2 regions of the Pseudoclavibacter sp. RFBG4 genome follow, and region 2 is predicted to be linked to the other one. Evidence: predicted binding sites of a transcription regulator. Region 2 holds the regulator's gene; the other holds the start of a gene.

Region 1 (9,010 bases), on a different contig from region 2:
GCGGCCAGCCGGCCAGCAGGGCCAAAGACAGCCCTTGGTGTTGGATCGAAGAGGTATCTCACAGATCATCTGCTGGTCGGTGGAGCCGTGTCGTCAACTCGCGTATTTGTTCAGAAAAACCTTCTGGGTGCCGAAGGATCCGCAAATATTCCCAGTTTGTCTTGTGTGGGCCGGGTCTGCCTCTATTATCACGCAGGTGACTGAATTTAAATTGGAGCCCTCTTTTCCTAGTGAACGCCGCCAATGGCGCGCCTCATTGGTTCAACTCATAGCCGTCAGCCTGATTGCCCTTCTGCTCTACTCTCTACCGTTGGTCGTGCCGTTTCAGGCGGCCCTGTCGTCGACTTCATCCGTCGGTGATTGGGAGGCGCTCGGAACAGTTTTCACGACTATCGGAGCTTCGGTTCTCGATGGGGGTGTTGATGCCTTCAGTGTGGTGGTCACATTGCTCGCCGGTTTGTATGTCCTCGTGGCCGGCGGGCAACTATCCGGCTCGTTGGCGATCCCAAAAGTGCAGCGCATTCTCGCCACGGCGGCGATATCACTTGTTGGATTCTTGTTTCCGGCGCTTCTTTTCAGTTGTATTGCGGTTTTGAACCAACCGGCCGAGCTCGGAAAGTTCATGCTTGTCGCCCCACTTGGGGCGGTGGTTGTAGTTCTGGCGACGCTCCTTGGCGAGTTCGTTGTCTACACCTCGCAAGAGCAGCTTCGCGCGAATATGGCGGCAGTTGCTAGGTCAGAGTCACTGATTCAAGGAATTGCCGCGAAACGTGAGGTGATGGTCACCTCGGGAGTCGTTGCTGTGAGCTGGGTGCAGGCTATAGGGCAAGCGAACATATGGCGGCGTCGACTCAGGATCGTTTTTGCTTCGTCACTCCTCGCAACGCTCGCGAGTGCGGTTCTAGCTGGCGCTTTGCTTGCTATCCAATACTTGAATTCACAGATCTACTTTCAGTTCTGGATGAACTCGAATCTCGTGGTTCTTCTGGCGGGATTTATTCTATCCGTGGTAGTTGCAATGCTCTCCGGTGAGTCGGCGCGAGAGCGCTGGGCGAGTGATACGTCATTCTCGAAATACGTTACCCGTGTGGCTATGGGTGCCGTGCTTTTCTTAATTCTGGCTTTTGGTTTTCTTCTCGGCATGTCGTTGGCTGAAAATCATGGATGGCTAGTCGGTTCGGTGTTCATTGTGACTGCCTGTGGACCGAGCCTTTTCATCTCGATCTCCACCCTGCTGCCAAACTCTCGCATCGGACTCGTTGGAATGCGACAAGCGGAACTCGATCTTGAGTCTCGGGTTAGATCGGGTCGAGCGAAGATCGCGATACTTGAACGAGACCTCGAAGAGCGAGCGGCTAGTTCAAGCGACTTGCGCGAGAGTTTCCTGAGGCGAGTATTTCGCAGCTTCGGCTATCAGAAAGTGGATTCTAGGTCCAATGAGCGAAGATGAGCAGGATCTCTGACCGCTGATAGGTGAGGATCGCTCCCTCGCGAGTTGCGGAGTCGCGTTGATTCGAATTTCTCATAGGTCGCTATCGCACTGGCCGCGAGTCGCGGCGTGTGTCGGGAGGATCGAATGTCCGTGGGTCTGCGTACCCTTGCGGCATGCCAGATCGGGTCATGTCGCTCTATCGGCCGGCGTCGCCGGTCGATGTGCAGCAGACCCTGTCTCCCCTCATGCGGGGCAGGCGAGATCCGACGTGCTGGGTGCATCCGGTGTCGCGCGACGTGTGGCGCACGTCCCACGCGCTGGCGGGAGGCGCGACCACGGTGTTCCGCCAGGCGCGGGAGGGGGTGCGGGTCGTGTCGTGGGGTGCGGCTGCCGAGATCGCGGTCGACGAGGCTCCCACGCTGCTGGGCTGCGACGACGACTGGAGCGAGCTCCGTCTCGACGCTCTGCCGGAGCTGGCGGATGTGCGGCGTCGGAACGAGGGGCTGCGGCTCCCGAAGTCGGGTGCGGTGTTCGAGGCGCTGAGCGCGGCGATCATCGAGCAGAAGATCACGGGCCTCGAGGCGCATCGCGCGTGGGACATCCTGCACCGCGACCACGCCGACGCGGCGCCAGGGCCGGCCGGTCTCGTGCCGCGGCACATGCGCCTGCCGCTCACGCCGGAGCAGTGGCGGCGCATTCCGAGCTGGGACTGGCACCGGGCCGGCGTCGACTACTCGCGGTCCGGCACGGTGATCCGCGCGGCGACGGTCGCCTCGGCGCTGGAGCGAACGAGCAGCCTGCCGACGGGGTCGGAAGAGCCGCTCCGCCGTCTTCGCTCGATCGTGGGCGTCGGCGTGTGGACGGCCAACGAGACCGTGCAGCGCTCGCATGGCGACCCCGACGCTCCGAGTTTCAGCGATTACCACATCCCCAACATGGTCGGGTGGGCGCTCGCGGGCTGCGACGTCGACGACGACGGCATGCGGGAGCTGCTCGAGCCGTGGCGCGGACACCGCGAGCGGGTCGTGCGGCTCATCAAGCTCGCGGGCAACCCGCGCCCGAAGCACGGCCCCCGTATGACCGTGCAAGACCACCGCTCCCACTGAGCTCTGCGCCCGGCGCCGACCTGCGCCGACCTCCTCTGAGGGGTGTTCGCCCACGGCTGAGGGGGTTTTCAGCAAACTTTCTGGCACTCGATGGGGCAGAGTGCTAATTTTCTGCTCAAGGAAGTTGACACCAGTCGACTCAAGTTCACCGCACCGTCTCGCGCTGACGAGCGTGCGTACAAGGAAGGGAAAACGACATGGCACGCGTCTTCGATCCGTTCCAGGAGATGGAACGACTTTTCCAGGGAGCACCGAACAGCCCGCGTTCGATGCCCATCGACCTCTACCGCGAGGCCGACCACTACATCCTCACCGCCGACCTGCCCGGCATCGACCCGAGCTCGATCGACGTCGACCTCGACGGCCAGCAGCTGACGATCCGCGCCGAGCGCAGCACGGTCAACGCCGAGGGCGCCAAGTGGCTCGTCCGTGAGCGCAACGGCGGCAGCTACCTCCGCCAGTTCACGCTCGGCCAGGGGCTCGACACCGAGCGCATCGCGGCGAGCTACGAGCACGGCGTGCTGACCGTGACCGTGCCGGTGAGCGAGCGCGCGAAGCCACGCAAGATCGAGGTCGAGAGCGGCACGAAGGTCGAGACCATCCAGGCCTGAGCGGCCCGGTGATCGCAGCTTCGTGATGCGGTCCCTGTGACGCAGAGAGGGGCAGCGCCAGCCGGCGCTGCCCCTCTCTGCGTGTCCCCGCGTCTGTGGGGCGGTGCGTCTCTGCGCTGGTCCTCGACGCGCGCTCGCGCCTTCGTTCGCGTCAGGCGGCGTGGAGTCCCGTTCCTGCCTCTTCGGTCTCGCGGGCGAGCTTCGCGGCCGCCGCGTAGCGGCTGCGGAGCGCCGAGTCAGGGGCGGGCTCGAGGCGAGCGATCGTCTCGACGGGCCAGTCCGGACGTGTCCCAGTCGCCACCCAGGCAGCCTGGCGAGCCGCGCCGTCGGCGACGTACTCGCCGGGTGCCGGGATCTCGACTGGCACGTCGAAGAGCGTCGGCGCGACGGCGCGGACGCCCTCGCTCAGCGCTGCACCGCCGATGAGCATGACTCGCTTCGCCTCGACGCCGAGCGCACGGTGGGCGTCGAGTGCCTGCGCGAGGCTGCCGAGCATGCCCTCGACTGCGGCCCTGGCGAGGTTCTCGCGGGTGAACGAGCCGCGGGTCATGCCGAGGAGCGACGCGGTCGCATCCGGCAGGTCGGGGGTGCGCTCGCCGTCGAGGTACGGCACGAACGCCAGACCGCCAGAACCGACGGGGGCGGATGCGGCCAGTCGACCGAACTCCTCGTGGTCGACGCCGAGCACCTCGGCGGTCGTGTCGATGACACGTGCCGCGTTGAGGGTCGCGGAGAGGGGAAGGAACGCTCCCGTCGCGTCCGCGAACCCGGCCAGCCCACCGCGGGGGTCGACCACCGGTCGGTCGGCGACGGAGAAGACGGTGCCTGAGGTGCCGATCGAGACGACGACATCGCCCGCGCGCGCGTTGAGGCCGAGCGCCGCACCAGCGTTGTCGCCGGCGCCCGCGGCGACGAGCGCGCCGGCCGGCGTCTTCCCCGCGACCTCGTCCGGTCCGAGCACACGGGGCAGGATGGCGTCGTGGCCGAGCGCCGCGATGAGCAGCTCGCGGTCGTAGTCGAGCGTGAACGGCGACCAGTAGCCGGTCCCCGACGCGTCGGAGCGGTCGGTCGTGAGCTTCGTCAGGTCTGGGCCGAGGGGGCTCTCGCCTGCTGGGCCGTAGCCGAGGAGGCGCCACGTGAGCCAGTCGTGGGGGAGGGCGACGGCCGCGACGCGCGCCGCGTTCTCGGGTTCCGCATCCCGCAGCCAGCGCAGCTTCGTGATGGTGAACGAGGCGACGGGCACGAGTCCCGTGCGCTCGACGAGCGCATCCTGGCCGAACTCGGCGATGAGGTCGCGTGCTGCGCCTGCGCTGCGGGTGTCGTTCCAGAGGAGGGCGTCGCGGACGACACGGCCCTCGGCGTCGAGGGCGACCATGCCGTGCTGCTGGCCTGCGACGGAGATCGCCGCCACGTCGTCGAGCCCGCCTGCGGCCTCGGTCGCGCCCTGAACGGCAGCCCACCAGTTCGCCGGGTCGATCTCGGTGCCGGGGAGGTGAGCGGCGCGCCCCTGGCGGACGAGCGCACCCGTCTCCGCATCGCGGATGACGAGCTTGCAGCTCTGCGTACTCGAGTCGAAGCCGGCGACGAGCATGGTGGTCTGCTTTCTGTAGGGCGAGTGCTGTGTTGAGGTTCAGGCGCTGGTCGAGCATGCACGACAGAGCTGGGGCGGATGCACGCGCGTGGTGAGTGCATCCGCCACAGCTCTGCGCGGGGGGACGGGGAACCCGTCAGTCGGTGGGACGTGGGCTAGCCGCGTGCGCCCATGAGGTGCTCGAGCGCGAGCTGCTGCAGGCGCACGAAGCCGAAGCCCTTGCCGTTGAAGTACGCGTCGGCGTCGAAGTCCTCGAAGGCGGAGCGGTCGGCGAGGAAGTCGTCGTAGGTCTCGCCCTCGCCGAGCGTGTTCGTGGACAGCTCGTCGACGCGGGACGCCGCGAGAGCCTCCTGCACCTCGGGGTCGGCGCGGAAGGCAGCCGCGCGCTCCTTGAGGAGGAGGTAGGTGCGCATGTTCGCTGCCGCCGACTCCCAGACGCCCGTCTCGTCCTCGGTGCGCGAGGGCTTGTAGTCGAAGTGACGCGGGCCCGTGTAGGTCTGGCCGCCGTTGGGGCCGCCGTTCTCGAGCAGGTCGACGAGCGCGAACGCGTTCTGCAGGTCGCCGTGGCCGAACACGAGGTCCTGGTCGTACTTGATGCCGCGCTGGCCGTTGAGGTCGATGTGGAAGAGCTTGCCCTGGTAGAGGGCCTGCGCGATGCCTGCCGCGAAGTTGAGGCCGGCCATCTGCTCGTGCCCGACCTCGGGGTTCACGCCGACGAGCTCCGGGCGCTCGAGGGTCTCGATGAAGGCGAGTGCGTGGCCGACTGTGGGGAGCAGGATGTCGCCTCGGGGCTCGTTCGGCTTCGGCTCGATCGCGAAGCGGATGTTGTAGCCCTTGTCGGTGACGTAGTCGCCGAGGAGGTTGACGGCCTCGCGGTAGCGCTCGAGGGCCTGGCGGATGTCCTTCGCGGAGTCGTATTCCGCACCCTCGCGGCCGCCCCACATGACGAACGTCTCGGCGCCGAGCGACGCGGCGAGGTCGAGGTTGCGGAGGACCTTGCGCAACGCGAAGCGACGCACGTCGCGGTCGTTGGAGGTGAAGCCGCCGTCCTTGAACACGGGAGCGGAGAAGAGGTTCGTCGTGACCATCGGAACGACGAGCCCGGTCGCATCCAGTGCACCACGAAGGCGGGAGATCTGCGAGTCGCGGACCTCGTCACTCGAGCCGAACGGGAAGAGGTCGTCGTCGTGGAAGGTGAGGCCGTAGGCACCGGCTTCTGCGAGCTTCTCGACGACGTGCACGACGTCGAGGTCGGCGCGCGTCGGGCCGCCGAACGGGTCGGTCCCGTTGTAGCCGACGGTCCACAGACCGAATGAGAACTTGTCTGCGGGGGTGGGAGTCAGAGACATGGGAGTCCGTTCTAGGTATCGTCGTTGATAAGTTCCAGAGAGCAACATATAGCACTTCGTTGTGTCACTTCCACCACCAGTTCCCGATGGGACAGGGTTCGGATGGCCCCTGGGGCTAGTTTTGTCACGAATCTGACACGGGGTTGCACAACCTGACCCAAGTGGGTATATGTTTGGCGCGACAACTTAGGGCAACACATTTCAGAGAGGAAATGACCGTCATGTCAGCAACGAAGAAGTTGCTCGGTCTCGCAGTCGTTGGAGGCCTCGCACTCGGTCTCACCGCATGCGACGCGCCAGCAGACCCAGCAGCAACCGGCGAAGCAGGAGCAGCAGTCGAGGTCGAGAGCGTCGGCATCTCGATGCCCACCCGCGAGCTCGAGCGTTGGATCAACGACGGAGCGCAGCTCCAGAGCAAGCTCGACGAGGCAGGCTTCACGACCGACCTGCAGTACGCCGAGAACGACCCGGACACGCAGATCTCGCAGATCCAGAACCAGATCGCATCCGGAGTCGACGTGCTCGTCGTCGCCGCCATCGACGGCTCGGTGCTCGCACCGGTGCTGCAGGATGCGGCTGACGAAGGCGTCACGATCATCGCCTACGACCGCCTCATCAACGACACGGAGAACGTCGACTACTACGCGACGTTCGACAACTACGCGGTTGGCAAGCTCCAGGGCGAGTACATCGTCGACAGCCTGGACCTCGAGAACCAGCCCGGCCCGTTCTACCTCGAGCCCTTCGCAGGCAGCCCGGACGACAACAACGCCAAGTTCTTCTTCTCCGGAGCCTGGGACGTCCTCAAGCCGTACATCGACGAAGGCAAGCTCGTCGTCGGCTCCGGCAAGTCGCCGGCATCGAACGACGACTGGGCCTCCGTCGGCATCCAGGGCTGGGAGAGCGCTGGCGCTCAGGACGAGATGGAGACCCGTCTCGCCTCGAACTACGCCGACAAGAAGGTCGACGTCGTCCTCTCGCCGAACGACAGCCTCGCCCAGGGCATCGCGGAGGCGCTCGTCTCCGCCGGCTACACGCCCGGCTCCGAGTGGCCCATCCTCACGGGTCAGGACGCTGACAAGGCATCGGTCACGAACATCCTCGCCGACAAGCAGTCGATGACGGTCTGGAAGGACACCCGCCTCCTCGGCGACCAGGTCTTCGCCATGGTCGAGTCGCTCAAGGCAGGCACCGAGGTCGAGGTCAACGACACCGAGAGCTACGACAACGGCGTCAAGGTCGTTCCCTCGTACCTCCTCGACCCCGAGGTCGTCACGAAGGACACCGTGCAGGAGAAGCTCATCGACAGTGGCTTCCTCAAGGCATCGGACGTCGGACTCTAACGAGTCACCGACACCACACTGAACGCGCTCGGGCTGGCTGTGCCCCCACACCAGCCCGAGCGCGCTTCTGTTGCAGCTCGCGCCCTCGAGGCGCAGCAGTGCCGAGCGTTGACGCTCGGAAAGTGAGACGGAGCAATGGTGCAAGACGACACAATCCTGAAGATGTCGAACATCGTGAAGGAATTCAGCGGTGTGCGAGCCCTCGCGGGCGTCGACATCGAAGTCCGTCGCGGCGAGGTGCACGGCATCTGCGGCGAGAACGGCGCGGGCAAGTCGACGCTCATGAAGGTCCTGAGCGGCGTCTACCCGTACGGCACCTTCGAGGGGACCATCGAGTTCGATGGCCGCGAGGTGCGGTACAAGACCATCAACGACAGCGAGCAAGATGGCATCGTCATCATCCACCAGGAGCTCGCCCTCAGCCCCTACCTGTCGATCGCGGAGAACATCTTCCTCGGCAACGAGATCCAGCGCTTCGGCGTCATCGACTGGGACGAGACCAACCGCCGTGCGGCGGAGCTGCTCAAACGGGTCGGCCTCAACGAGAACCCCGCAACCGTCATCCGCGACATCGGCGTCGGCAAGCAGCAGCTCGTGGAGATCGCCAAGGCGCTGTCGAAGGACGTGAAGCTGCTCATCCTCGATGAGCCCACCGCGGCGCTCAACGACGAAGACTCCGCGCACCTGCTCGGCCTCATCGAGCAGCTGCGCGAGCAGGGCATCACGTCGATCATCATCTCCCACAAGCTCAAGGAGATCCGGCGCATCGCAGACCGCGTCACGATCATCCGCGACGGGGCGACGATCGACTCGATCGACATGACCGAGCCGGATGCGACCGAGGGTCGGATCATCCGCGCCATGGTCGGCCGCGAGCTCTCCTCCATGTTCCCGCCCCGCGAGGCGGTCATCGGGGAGGAGAAGCTGCGCGTCGAGAACTGGACGGTGCACCACCCGGCCGACCCGAGCCGCAAGGTCGTCGACGACGTCTCGTTCCACGTGCGCGCCGGCGAGATCATCGGCTTCGCAGGCCTCATGGGCGCAGGCCGCACGGAGCTCGCCATGAGCATCTTCGGGCGCAGCTACGGCACGAACATCTCCGGTGAGGTGTACAAGTCGGGACAGCTGATCTCCACGAAGACGATCAACGAGTCCATCAAGAACGGGCTGGCCTACACCACCGAGGACCGCAAGCACCTCGGCCTCAACCTCATCGGCGACATCCAGGCGAACATCTCCGCGGCGGCGGAAGGCAAGGTCTCCCGCTGGGGAGTCGTCGACGGCATCAAGGAGAACGGCGTCGCCGAGGGCTACCGCAAGTCCATGAACATCAAGACGGCGAGCGTCGCGACGCTCACGGGCAAGCTCTCCGGCGGCAACCAGCAGAAGGTCGTGCTCAGCAAGTGGCTGCAGACCGACCCTGACGTGCTGTTCCTCGACGAGCCCACCCGCGGCATCGACGTCGGCGCGAAGTACGAGATCTACGGGCTCATCAACAAGCTCGTCGAGCAGGGCAGGGCGGTCGTCGTGATCTCCTCCGAGCTCCCCGAGCTGCTCGGCCTCGCCGACCGCATCTAC
Region 2 (9,010 bases):
ACGACGTCATCGCTCGTGAGGTGCGAGAAGTGCACCTCGTCGATGCCGCCGAGCACGTGGGTCACGAGCTTCAGTCCCGAGGCGCCCATCGGCAGGTCGAGCTGCGTGATGTCCCCCGTGACGACCATCTTCGATCCGAACCCGAGCCTCGTCAGGAACATCTTCATCTGCTCCGGCGTCGTGTTCTGCGCCTCGTCGAGCACCACGAAGGCGTCGTTGAGCGTGCGCCCGCGCATGTAGGCGAGTGGCGCGACCTCGATCGTCCCGCTCGCCATGAGCTTGACCACGACCTCCGGGTCGAGCATCTCGTTCAACGCGTCGAAGAGGGGCCGCAGGTAGGGGTCGATCTTGTCGTTGAGGGTCCCTGGCAGGTAGCCGAGGCGCTCGCCGGCTTCGACGGCCGGGCGAGTCAGGATGATCCGCGTGACCTCCTTGCGCTGCAGTGCCTGCACGGCCTTCGCCATCGCGAGGTAGGTCTTGCCTGTTCCGGCGGGTCCGATGCCGAAGACGATCGTGTTGTCGTCGATCGCATCCACGTACTGCTTCTGGCCGAGCGTCTTCGGGCGGATGACCTTGCCACGGGACTGCACGATGGACTGGCCGAGCACATCCGTTGGGGTCTCCTCGCCACGGTCGATGAGCCGCTGGGAGCGCTCGACCTGAGCCGGCTCGAGGTCGACGCCGCTGCGCGCCATCGCAGTGATCTCGCGCAGGAGCGCCTCGGCCGCGACGACGTCGTCTCGCTCGCCGCTGAAGGTGATCTCGTTGCCGCGTGCGAGCACGCGCACGCGTGGGTGCTCACGCTCCACGGACTTGAGCAGCCGGTCGCCTGGCCCGAGGAGCCGCACCATGGCGACGCCTTCGACCGTGGTGGTCTGCTCGACGAAATCTGTCCAGGTGCCGGACTCCCCGGGACCGTGGGACGGTGAACTGTCTTGACTAGGCAAGGGATCCTTCCGAGAGTCCTCCGCCGAGGACGTGTGCGTGAACGTGGAAGACGGTCTGACCTGCTGCCGCCCCCGAGTTGAAGATGAGCCGGAATTCGCTGTCGGTGTGCTGATCGGCGAGACCCTGGGCGACCGCGATGACCTCGGCGAGCAGCTCCGGATCGCCGGCCGCGAGCTGGGCGACGTTCGCGTATTCCTGGGTCTTGGGCACCACGAGAAGATGCACAGGCGCCTTCGGGCTGATGTCCTTGAAGGCGATGACCCGCTCGGACTCGAACACGATGTCGGCTGGGATCTCGCGGTTGATGATGCGCGTGAAGATGGACGGCTCTGAACTCGACATGAGACCAGCCTACGACTCGGCACTCGCGCGGGACCGAGAGTCCCACGTGCCGCTCAGCGCCAGGATCGCAGCGATCGCGGCGGGAGCCGCGCTCGAGGTTCGAAGAACGCCAGCGCCGAGGTGCACGCGCCTGGCGCCGGCCGCCTCGAAGGCCTCGAACTCGCTCTCGTCGATGCCGCCCTCTGGGCCGACGACGAGCGTCAGTCCGGAAGCGCCTGCCGGGACCTGCTCGGCGAGGGCCTGGCGCAGCGAGGTGTCGCCCGACGGGTCGAGGACCAGCATCGGCGCGTGACCGGCGAGCGATGCGACCTCCCCCGTCGAGTGCAGCGGGGCCACATCCGGGACCCACGCGGAGAGGCTCTGCTTGCTGGCCTCTCTGGCGATGGATGCCCACCGCTCGCGGCCCTTCTCAGCCTTCTGATCCCAGCGGCTCACGCTGCGCTTCGCCTGCCATGGAACGAACGCCGCGGCTCCGAGCTCCGTCGCGACCTGCACGGCCAGGTCGTCTCGCCCGCCCTTCGCCAGCGCCTGCACAACCGTGACACGCGGAGCCGCCTGCGCCACTCGCCGCGCGGCGACGACCGTGACGAGTGCGCGCTCGCGCTCAGTCAGAGCGAGCTCGCCGTCGACGATGAAACCGCGACCGTCGCCGAGCTGCACACGTTCGCCGACTCGCATCCGCGCGACCGCCATGTGCTTGGCCTCAGCGCCGCGCACCTCGACGACGTCACCGACGCGCAGCGCCTCGTCGAGGTCCTCGACGAGGTAGAGCCACGCCACGTCAGCGACCGAAACGGTCGCGGAGCTTCGAGAACATGCCCTGCTTCTCCCGCGCGAGGCGGGGGGCCTCGTGGCGGTGACGGGCAGCGAACTCCTCGATCAGCTTGCGCGATTTGCCGTCGAGCTTCGCCGGGGTCACGACCTGGACGGCGATGTCGAGATCGCCGCGATGGGTCGAGCGAAGCCGCGTGATGCCCCGACCTCGAACGGTCAGCACCTCGCCCGACTGCACGCCCGCGGGGATCTGAAGGTCGACGTCGCCGTCGAGCGCACCGACCGTGGTCGAGGTGCCCAGGATCGCGTCGGCCATCGACACCTCGACGACGCACTGGAGGTCGTCGCCGTCTCGTGAGAAGACCTCGTGCGGGCGCACGCGGATCTCGAGGTAGAGGTCACCGTTCGCTCCCCCGGCTGGTCCGGCTTCGCCTCGACCGGGAAGGTGGATGCGCAGCCCGGAGTCCACACCGGACGGGATGTCGACCGGGATGCTCACGTTCGCTCGGACACGGCCCTGGCCGTGGCACGTGTCGCACGGGTGCTCGATGACCGTGCCGTAGCCGCGGCACTGGGCGCACGGCTGGTTCGTGACGACCATGCCGAGGATCGAGCGCACCTGTCGCTGCACGGACCCGGCCCCACCGCATGCCGAGCATGTCGTGGGCGAGGTACCCGGCGCGCAGCACGTGCCCTGGCAGTTCTCGCAGGCGATCGCCGTCGTGACCTCGAGGTCCCGGTGCGTGCCGAACATGACCTCGTCGAGGTCGAGTTCGACGCGCACGAGCGCGTCCTGGCCGCGTTCCGCACGCGAGCGAGGCCCGCGGGAGCCCTGCTGGCCGAAGAAGGTCTCGAAGATGTCGCCGAAGCCGCCGAAGGACTGCCCATCTGGGCCGCCCTGGTCGTACTGCCGGCGCCGCTCGGGGTCGATGAGGGTGTCGTAGGCGTGCGTGACGGACTTGAAGCGCTCCGCGGCATCTTCGGACGGGTTGACGTCCGGGTGCAGCTGGCGTGCCAGCTTGCGGTAGGCCTTCTTGATCTCGTCCTGGGACGCCTCACGGCTCACGCCGAGCACGTCGTAGTGGTCTGCCAAGAGTGGCGACTCCTTCTTTGCATCTGTGTGTGTCACGCCTGCGTTGTCAGGCGCCGGGTGCATCCGCCGAGTGATGTGGCGGTGTCGGTCAGTCGTCCGAGTGCTGCTCGTCGAGCACCCGTGACAGGTAACTCGCAACCACTCGAACGGCCTGGATATTCCTCGGGTAGTCCATTCTCGTCGGCCCGACGACGCCGAGACGCGCGTCGCTCCCCGAGCTGCGATAGCCGCTCGTCAAGATAGCCGTCTCTCCGAGGCCAAGGTCGACGTTCTCCTGGCCGATGCTGACCGAGTAGGCCTCGGGGCTGGAGTGGAGCTCGTCGAGCAGCCGCAGGAGGACCACCTGCTCCTCGATGGCCTCGAGGACGGGCAGGATGCTCGAGGGGAAGTCGCGTTCGGTCCGGGCGAGGTTCGCGGTGCCCGCCATCACGAGGCGCTCCTGGCGGTGCGCCAGGACGAGCTCGAGCAGGTTGGCGATGACGGGAGCGAAGAGCTCCGCGTCTCGCTCCCCCATGATGCCGCTGACGTCCCTGAGCTCCGTCGACGCGCGCGCGACCGTCTTCCCGACGAGTCGGCCGGCCAGCCGGTCCCGGAGCACATGCAGCTGTTCGACGCTCACCTCGGCGCGGAGATGCCCGATGCGCTGCTCGACGCGGCCCGAGTCGGTGATGAGGACGGTCAGGACGCGCATGCTGGACAGCAGGACGAACTCGACGTGCTGGATCGCGGCGTTCGCGAGCGAGGGGTACTGCGCGATCGCGACGGAATTGGTGAGCTGCGCCAGCAGTCGCACCGACCGTCCGAGCACCTCGTCGACGTCGTCGCTGCCCTCGATGAAGGTCTCGATCGCCCGGCGCTGCGCTCCGGAGAGCGGCCTGAACTCGGCGAGTCGGTCGACGAACAGTCGGTAGCCCTTGTCGGTCGGGATGCGCCCGGAGGATGTGTGCGGGGCCACGATGAGCTCGGCGTCTTCGAGCTGTGCCATGTCGTTGCGGATGGTCGCCGCGGAGACGCCGAAATCGTGACGGTCTGCGATCGACTTGGAGCCCACCGGCTCACGACTCGTCACGTAGTCGGTGACGATGACGCGGAGCACCTGCATGCTTCTGTCTGAAACCACGATGCTCCTCCCTCGACGAGCTGCTGCGAGTCGGACTGGCACTCCGAACCTGAGACTGCCAATCCTACCGCTTTCCGCTCGCGCCACCAGCAGGATGCCAGGCCCTCGCAGGGCACGCGCAGTAGCGTGAGCGAAACCGACGAGAGGAACCCCGTGTCAGATCAGAACGCACCGACCCCGCCGCCAGGACACCAGGATCTGCCTCAGCAGCCGCCATACGACCAGCCGGGACCCTACGGGCAGCAGCCACCGTACGGGCAGCAGGCTCCCAACGGTCAGAAGGTTCCGTACGGCCAGCAGGCCCCCTACGGACACCCGCAGGGCGGGCAGTACCAGCAGTCGGGCCCGCAGAATGTGACAGAACCGCCCCTGACCCGAGACGGCGACCGCCTCGTCGGGACCTTCGATCACCTGCTCAACATCGTCGCCCCCGCCGTTGGGCCGCTCATTCTCTGGCTCGTCACACGGCGCAGGGGGCCTCTCGCCGACAGCGAGGGCCGCGAGGCGCTCAACTTCGGCATCACCGCTGCGATCGTGTACCTCGGCATCGGCGTCATCTCGCTGCTCTCGCTGATCGGCGGCCCCCTGGCGCTGATCGTCCCGCTCCTCTACCCGCTGCTCTGGGTTGCCGTCGTCGTCTACGCGATTCTCGGCGCGGTCCAGGCGAGCAAGGGTCTCCCCTACCGGTACCCGGTCACCTTCCGGTTCGTGAACTGAGCCGGCTCAGGCGGCGATTCGGCGCACGATCGCGTCTGCCATGAGCCGCCCTCGGAGCGTCGGGACGAGCCTGCCCTTCAGCGCGGCCCTCCCGTCGACGAGCGACTCGGCGATGAGCTCGGCGACGACACTGGAGTCGCCCAGCTCTGAGATCGCGAGGCCCTCCCGCAGACGCGAGCCGAGCATGATCCGCTCGAAGCGCTTCGTCTCCTCATCAAGCACTTCGCGCCCCATGGCCGGCGTGATGCCCTCAGCCAGCCTCGACGCGTAGGCGCTCGGATGCTTCGCGTTCCACCAGCGCACGCCGCCCACGTGGCTGTGCGCCCCCGGGCCGAATCCCCACCAGTCCGCGTCTCTCCAGTAGGAGAGGTTGTGGCGAGACGCGTGCTTGCCGTCGAGCGACCAGTTGCTGACCTCGTACCACTCGAACCCGGCCGCTGAGAGTCGCTCCTCAGCGAGCTCGTACATGTCGGCCTGCAGGTCGTCGTCCACGGCGGGCACCTCGCCGCGGCGGATCTGCCTGGCCAGCTTCGTACCCTCCTCGATGATGAGCGCATACGCGCTCACGTGCAGCGGCTCCTGAGCCAGCGCCATGTCGAGCGATCGGCGCCAGTCGTCGATGGACTCGCCGGGAGTGCCGTAGATCAGGTCGAGGCTCGGCTCGAGCCCGACTCGCTTCGCCGCGGCGACCACGATCGGGATGCGCGCCGGATCGTGGGTGCGCTCGAGGACGCTGAGGACGTGCGGGACGGCGGACTGCATCCCAAAGCTCACTCGGGTCACGCCCGCAGCCCGGAGCTCGGCGAGCTCACGCTCGCCAACCGAGTCGGGGTTCGCCTCGACGGTGACCTCCGCGTCTGGGGCGAGGCCCCAGCGACTGCGCACTCCCTCGAGCATCGCCGCAAGGTCGCTGACGGGCAGGAGGGTCGGAGTCCCGCCCCCGAAGAAGACGGTGGATACCTCGCGAGGGGCACCGCTCAGCACCCGCTCGGCGATGACCATCTCCTTCTCGACCTCGCCTGCGTAGCTGGAACGCGAGACCCCTCCGAGTTCCTCCGCCGTGTAGGTGTTGAAGTCGCAGTAGCCGCACCGCACGCGGCAGAAGGGCACGTGGATGTAGACGCCGAAGTCTCGCGACTCGGCGCCGACCAGTGCCTGCGCGGGGAGCTCGCCGCTCGGGGGCACCGGCTCACCGAGCGGCAGGGCGCTAGGCGCCAAGATGGCCGTTCGGCTGGGCCCTGTTCGGGGCGAAGTTCACGTGATGCACCCGCACAGCCTAGGCGCAATCAGGCGCGCGATCAGCCGAGCACGGCCTCGCGTTGCGCTCGCGTCCAACTGACACGACTACCTTCGAGGTCATGAGCACTCAGGCGACCTCCCCAAAGCACGTTCTCGTCTCCGGCGCATCCGGAATGATCGGCCACCGTCTCATCGAGGAACTGCATGCGCACGGCCACCGCGTCACTCGGCTCGTCAGGCGCGACCCGAAGGACGCCAGCGAGTTCCGGTGGAACCCCGCCCAGCGAACCCTGGACGCGCGGGTCCTCGACGGCGTGGATGCAGTCGTGAACCTCTCCGGGTCACCGCTCAGCAAGCTGCCGTGGACCTACAACGTGAAGAAGGAGATCCTGCGTTCCCGCGTCAACGCGACGCTCACGATCACCGGTGCCATGGCGGCCTCCTCCACGCCTCCGGCGCTCCTCATCAACGGTTCAGCGTCGGGCGCGTACGGCGACCGGCCGGGGCAGGTACTCGACGAGGACTCGGCACTGCCCGAGACCGACGAGTTCCTCCCTCGTGTCGTCGACCGCTGGGAGCGCGCCGCGCAGACAGCCCCGGAGGGCACCAGGGTCGTCCTGGCGCGCACCGGTCTCGTCCTCGGGCGCGGCGGTGTCCTGACCGTCCTGAAGACTCTGGCGAGCGTCGGGTTGCTCTCGCAGCTGGGTGACGGCACGCAGCACTGGCCGTGGGTGAGCCTGCGCGACGAGGTGCGGGCGCTCCGCTTCCTGCTCGAGTCCGACGACGCGCAGGGGCCATACAACCTGGTCGGCCCCACGCCCGCGACCGCCGACGAGATCCAGCAGCAGCTGGCCGACGAGCTCGGGCGCCCCTACAAGCTCAAGGCGCCATCGACACTCATCGACCTCACCCTCCAGAAGGCGGGCCGTGAACTGTTCCTCGCCGACCAGCAGATCCGCCCGAAGCGGCTGCTCGACGCTGGCTTCAGTTTCAAGGACCGCACCGCGGGTCAGGCGGTCGAGCTGGCTCTCAAGTCGCCGGAGTTCGAGCCAGAGCCTGGCGCCGGGGTCTGACCCTTCGAGTCAGGCCGCTCACGCCCTGGCGCGAGCGGCCTTCTCAAGGCGGATGCCCTCACGCAGAGAAGCCCTGGCTCGCTTTCGGTCCCCCGAGGCCGAGTACGCCAGACCGAGGCGCATCCACGTCCTCCAGTCTTCAGGAGCGGCCTCGACCTCAGCTTTCCACCTCGGGAAGTCCTCGTCGGCCGCCTCGCGGACGACGCGTCCGCTCGGCCGCTTGGGCAGGTCGTCCTCCGGCAGCTCGCCGGCGTCCGCCATACGACCGAGCAGTCGTTCCGTCTGCATCCCGAAGAGCAGCTCACGGGCCACGAAGACGACCGCGAGGACCGGGAACACGATGAGTGCGGCGCCCATCACCTTGGCGACGATATCGCCCGCGAACAGCGAGACCGCCATGCCCGAGACGAAGACGATGTAGAGCAGGAGGAGCAGGGTCACGGCGGCGACGCCGAGCTTCGTGGCGAGATTGCTCTTCACGAGCGACCCGACAGTCCCGCGAGGCCGAGCACGCCGTCGAGCCCGACTGTCGTGCCCCGCGTCTCGACCGCACGCGTGATGGCGAGCTTGATGCCCTGCACGTAGGCCTCCTGCGAGATGGTCTCGTGGCGAATCGTCAGCACCTCACCCTCTCCCCCGAAGATCACCTGCTGATCTGCCACGACTCCGCGCAGCCGCAGACTGTGGATGGGCACGCCCGAGACGAGTTGCCCCCGAGCGTCCTGCTCGCTGTTCGCAGCGGCGAGCGGCAGTTCCCGCGAAGCCGCGATGCGCTCCGCAGTCCGCACGGCGGTCCCTGACGGCGAATCCACCTTCTTGTCGTGGTGCGCTTCGACGATCTCGATCGATTCGAAGAAGCGCCCTGCGACACTCGCAAGCGCGGTGCCGAGCACCGAGCCCAGAGAGAAGTTCGGGACGAAGACGACGGCACGCTCCGGAGGCACCAGCTCAGAGATACCGGCGATCCGCTGCTCGTCCCAGCCGCTCGTGCCGACGACGACGTCGATGCCATGCTCGAGGGCGAAGGGCACCGCCGCCTCCGACGCCTCGAGCCGCGAGACGTCGATGAGCACGTCGGCGCCGAGCATCTCATCGAGTGAAGAAGAACTCGTCAGCCCCGAATGGAGGCAGAGCCCGTCGGTCGTCTCGAGGATCCGTGCGATCAGTGTTCCCATGCGGCCGGAAGCGCCCAGCACGGCGACCTTTGTTTCCATGTCCACAAGCGTACGGCCATCGGCCGGCGGAGCAGACGCCGCGGAAGGCTGCCAGCAGGCCCGACGACCTCAGACGGCGATCGAGGTGCTGACCCCCGTGCGGAGTTCCGGGGTCAGGTGCGAGAGGTCGTTGAAGAGCAGCAGCTCGGCCGGCTTCCTGGTTCGCACCCGAACCACCGTGAGTCCGGTGTTCACGGAGTTGAGGCCGAGCCAGCGCCAGTCGGGGGCGTCGAGCACCCGACGCACGAATTCGCCGATCACGAAGTTGTGGGTCACGAGCAGAGTGTGGCGGTCATCGCGGCTCTTGCTGAAGAACGTGTCGTACGCGTCGTTCATCTGCGCCATGCCAGCGTCGACGACCTCGTCAGCGATGCCGCCGAAGAAGCTGTCGTACGTCGACGGCGCGCCGTCCTGACCTGTGGGGATGCAGTCGAAGAGCAGCGTCGACTCGAGCGCGGCGGGACCGCTCGTGTACTGGTCGATGACCGCA

What was found. The regulator HrcA, encoded in region 2, represses chaperone genes, less so after heat shock. The targets are predictions, from matches to a motif close to TTNGCACTCGNNNNNNNCGAGTGCNAA.
Positions count from the first base shown of each region.
Region 1: C5E10_RS01740 (Hsp20/alpha crystallin family protein) is a predicted target of HrcA. The motif match lies at 2,619-2,645, and genes of this name have one in related genera.

Region 1 covers NZ_PSYC01000007.1:5,746-14,755, forward strand. Annotated here, with positions in the region: gene C5E10_RS18770 (hypothetical protein) at 197-1,450, shown strand; gene C5E10_RS01735 (DNA-3-methyladenine glycosylase) at 1,606-2,538, shown strand; gene C5E10_RS01740 (Hsp20/alpha crystallin family protein) at 2,736-3,149, shown strand; gene C5E10_RS01745 (xylulokinase) at 3,301-4,740, opposite strand; gene xylA (xylose isomerase) at 4,896-6,089, opposite strand; gene chvE (multiple monosaccharide ABC transporter substrate-binding protein) at 6,311-7,432, shown strand; gene mmsA (multiple monosaccharide ABC transporter ATP-binding protein) at 7,595-9,010, shown strand, end outside.
Region 2 covers NZ_PSYC01000020.1:173,508-182,517, reverse strand. Annotated here, with positions in the region: gene C5E10_RS05930 (PhoH family protein) at 1-947, opposite strand, end outside; gene C5E10_RS05925 (histidine triad nucleotide-binding protein) at 940-1,290, opposite strand; gene C5E10_RS05920 (16S rRNA (uracil(1498)-N(3))-methyltransferase) at 1,300-2,070, opposite strand; gene dnaJ (molecular chaperone DnaJ) at 2,072-3,157, opposite strand; gene hrcA (heat-inducible transcriptional repressor HrcA) at 3,246-4,277, opposite strand; gene C5E10_RS05905 (DUF4870 domain-containing protein) at 4,431-4,994, shown strand; gene hemW (radical SAM family heme chaperone HemW) at 5,001-6,212, opposite strand; gene C5E10_RS05895 (TIGR01777 family oxidoreductase) at 6,353-7,306, shown strand; gene C5E10_RS05890 (hypothetical protein) at 7,325-7,786, opposite strand; gene dapB (4-hydroxy-tetrahydrodipicolinate reductase) at 7,783-8,520, opposite strand; gene C5E10_RS05880 (histidine phosphatase family protein) at 8,590-9,010, opposite strand, start outside.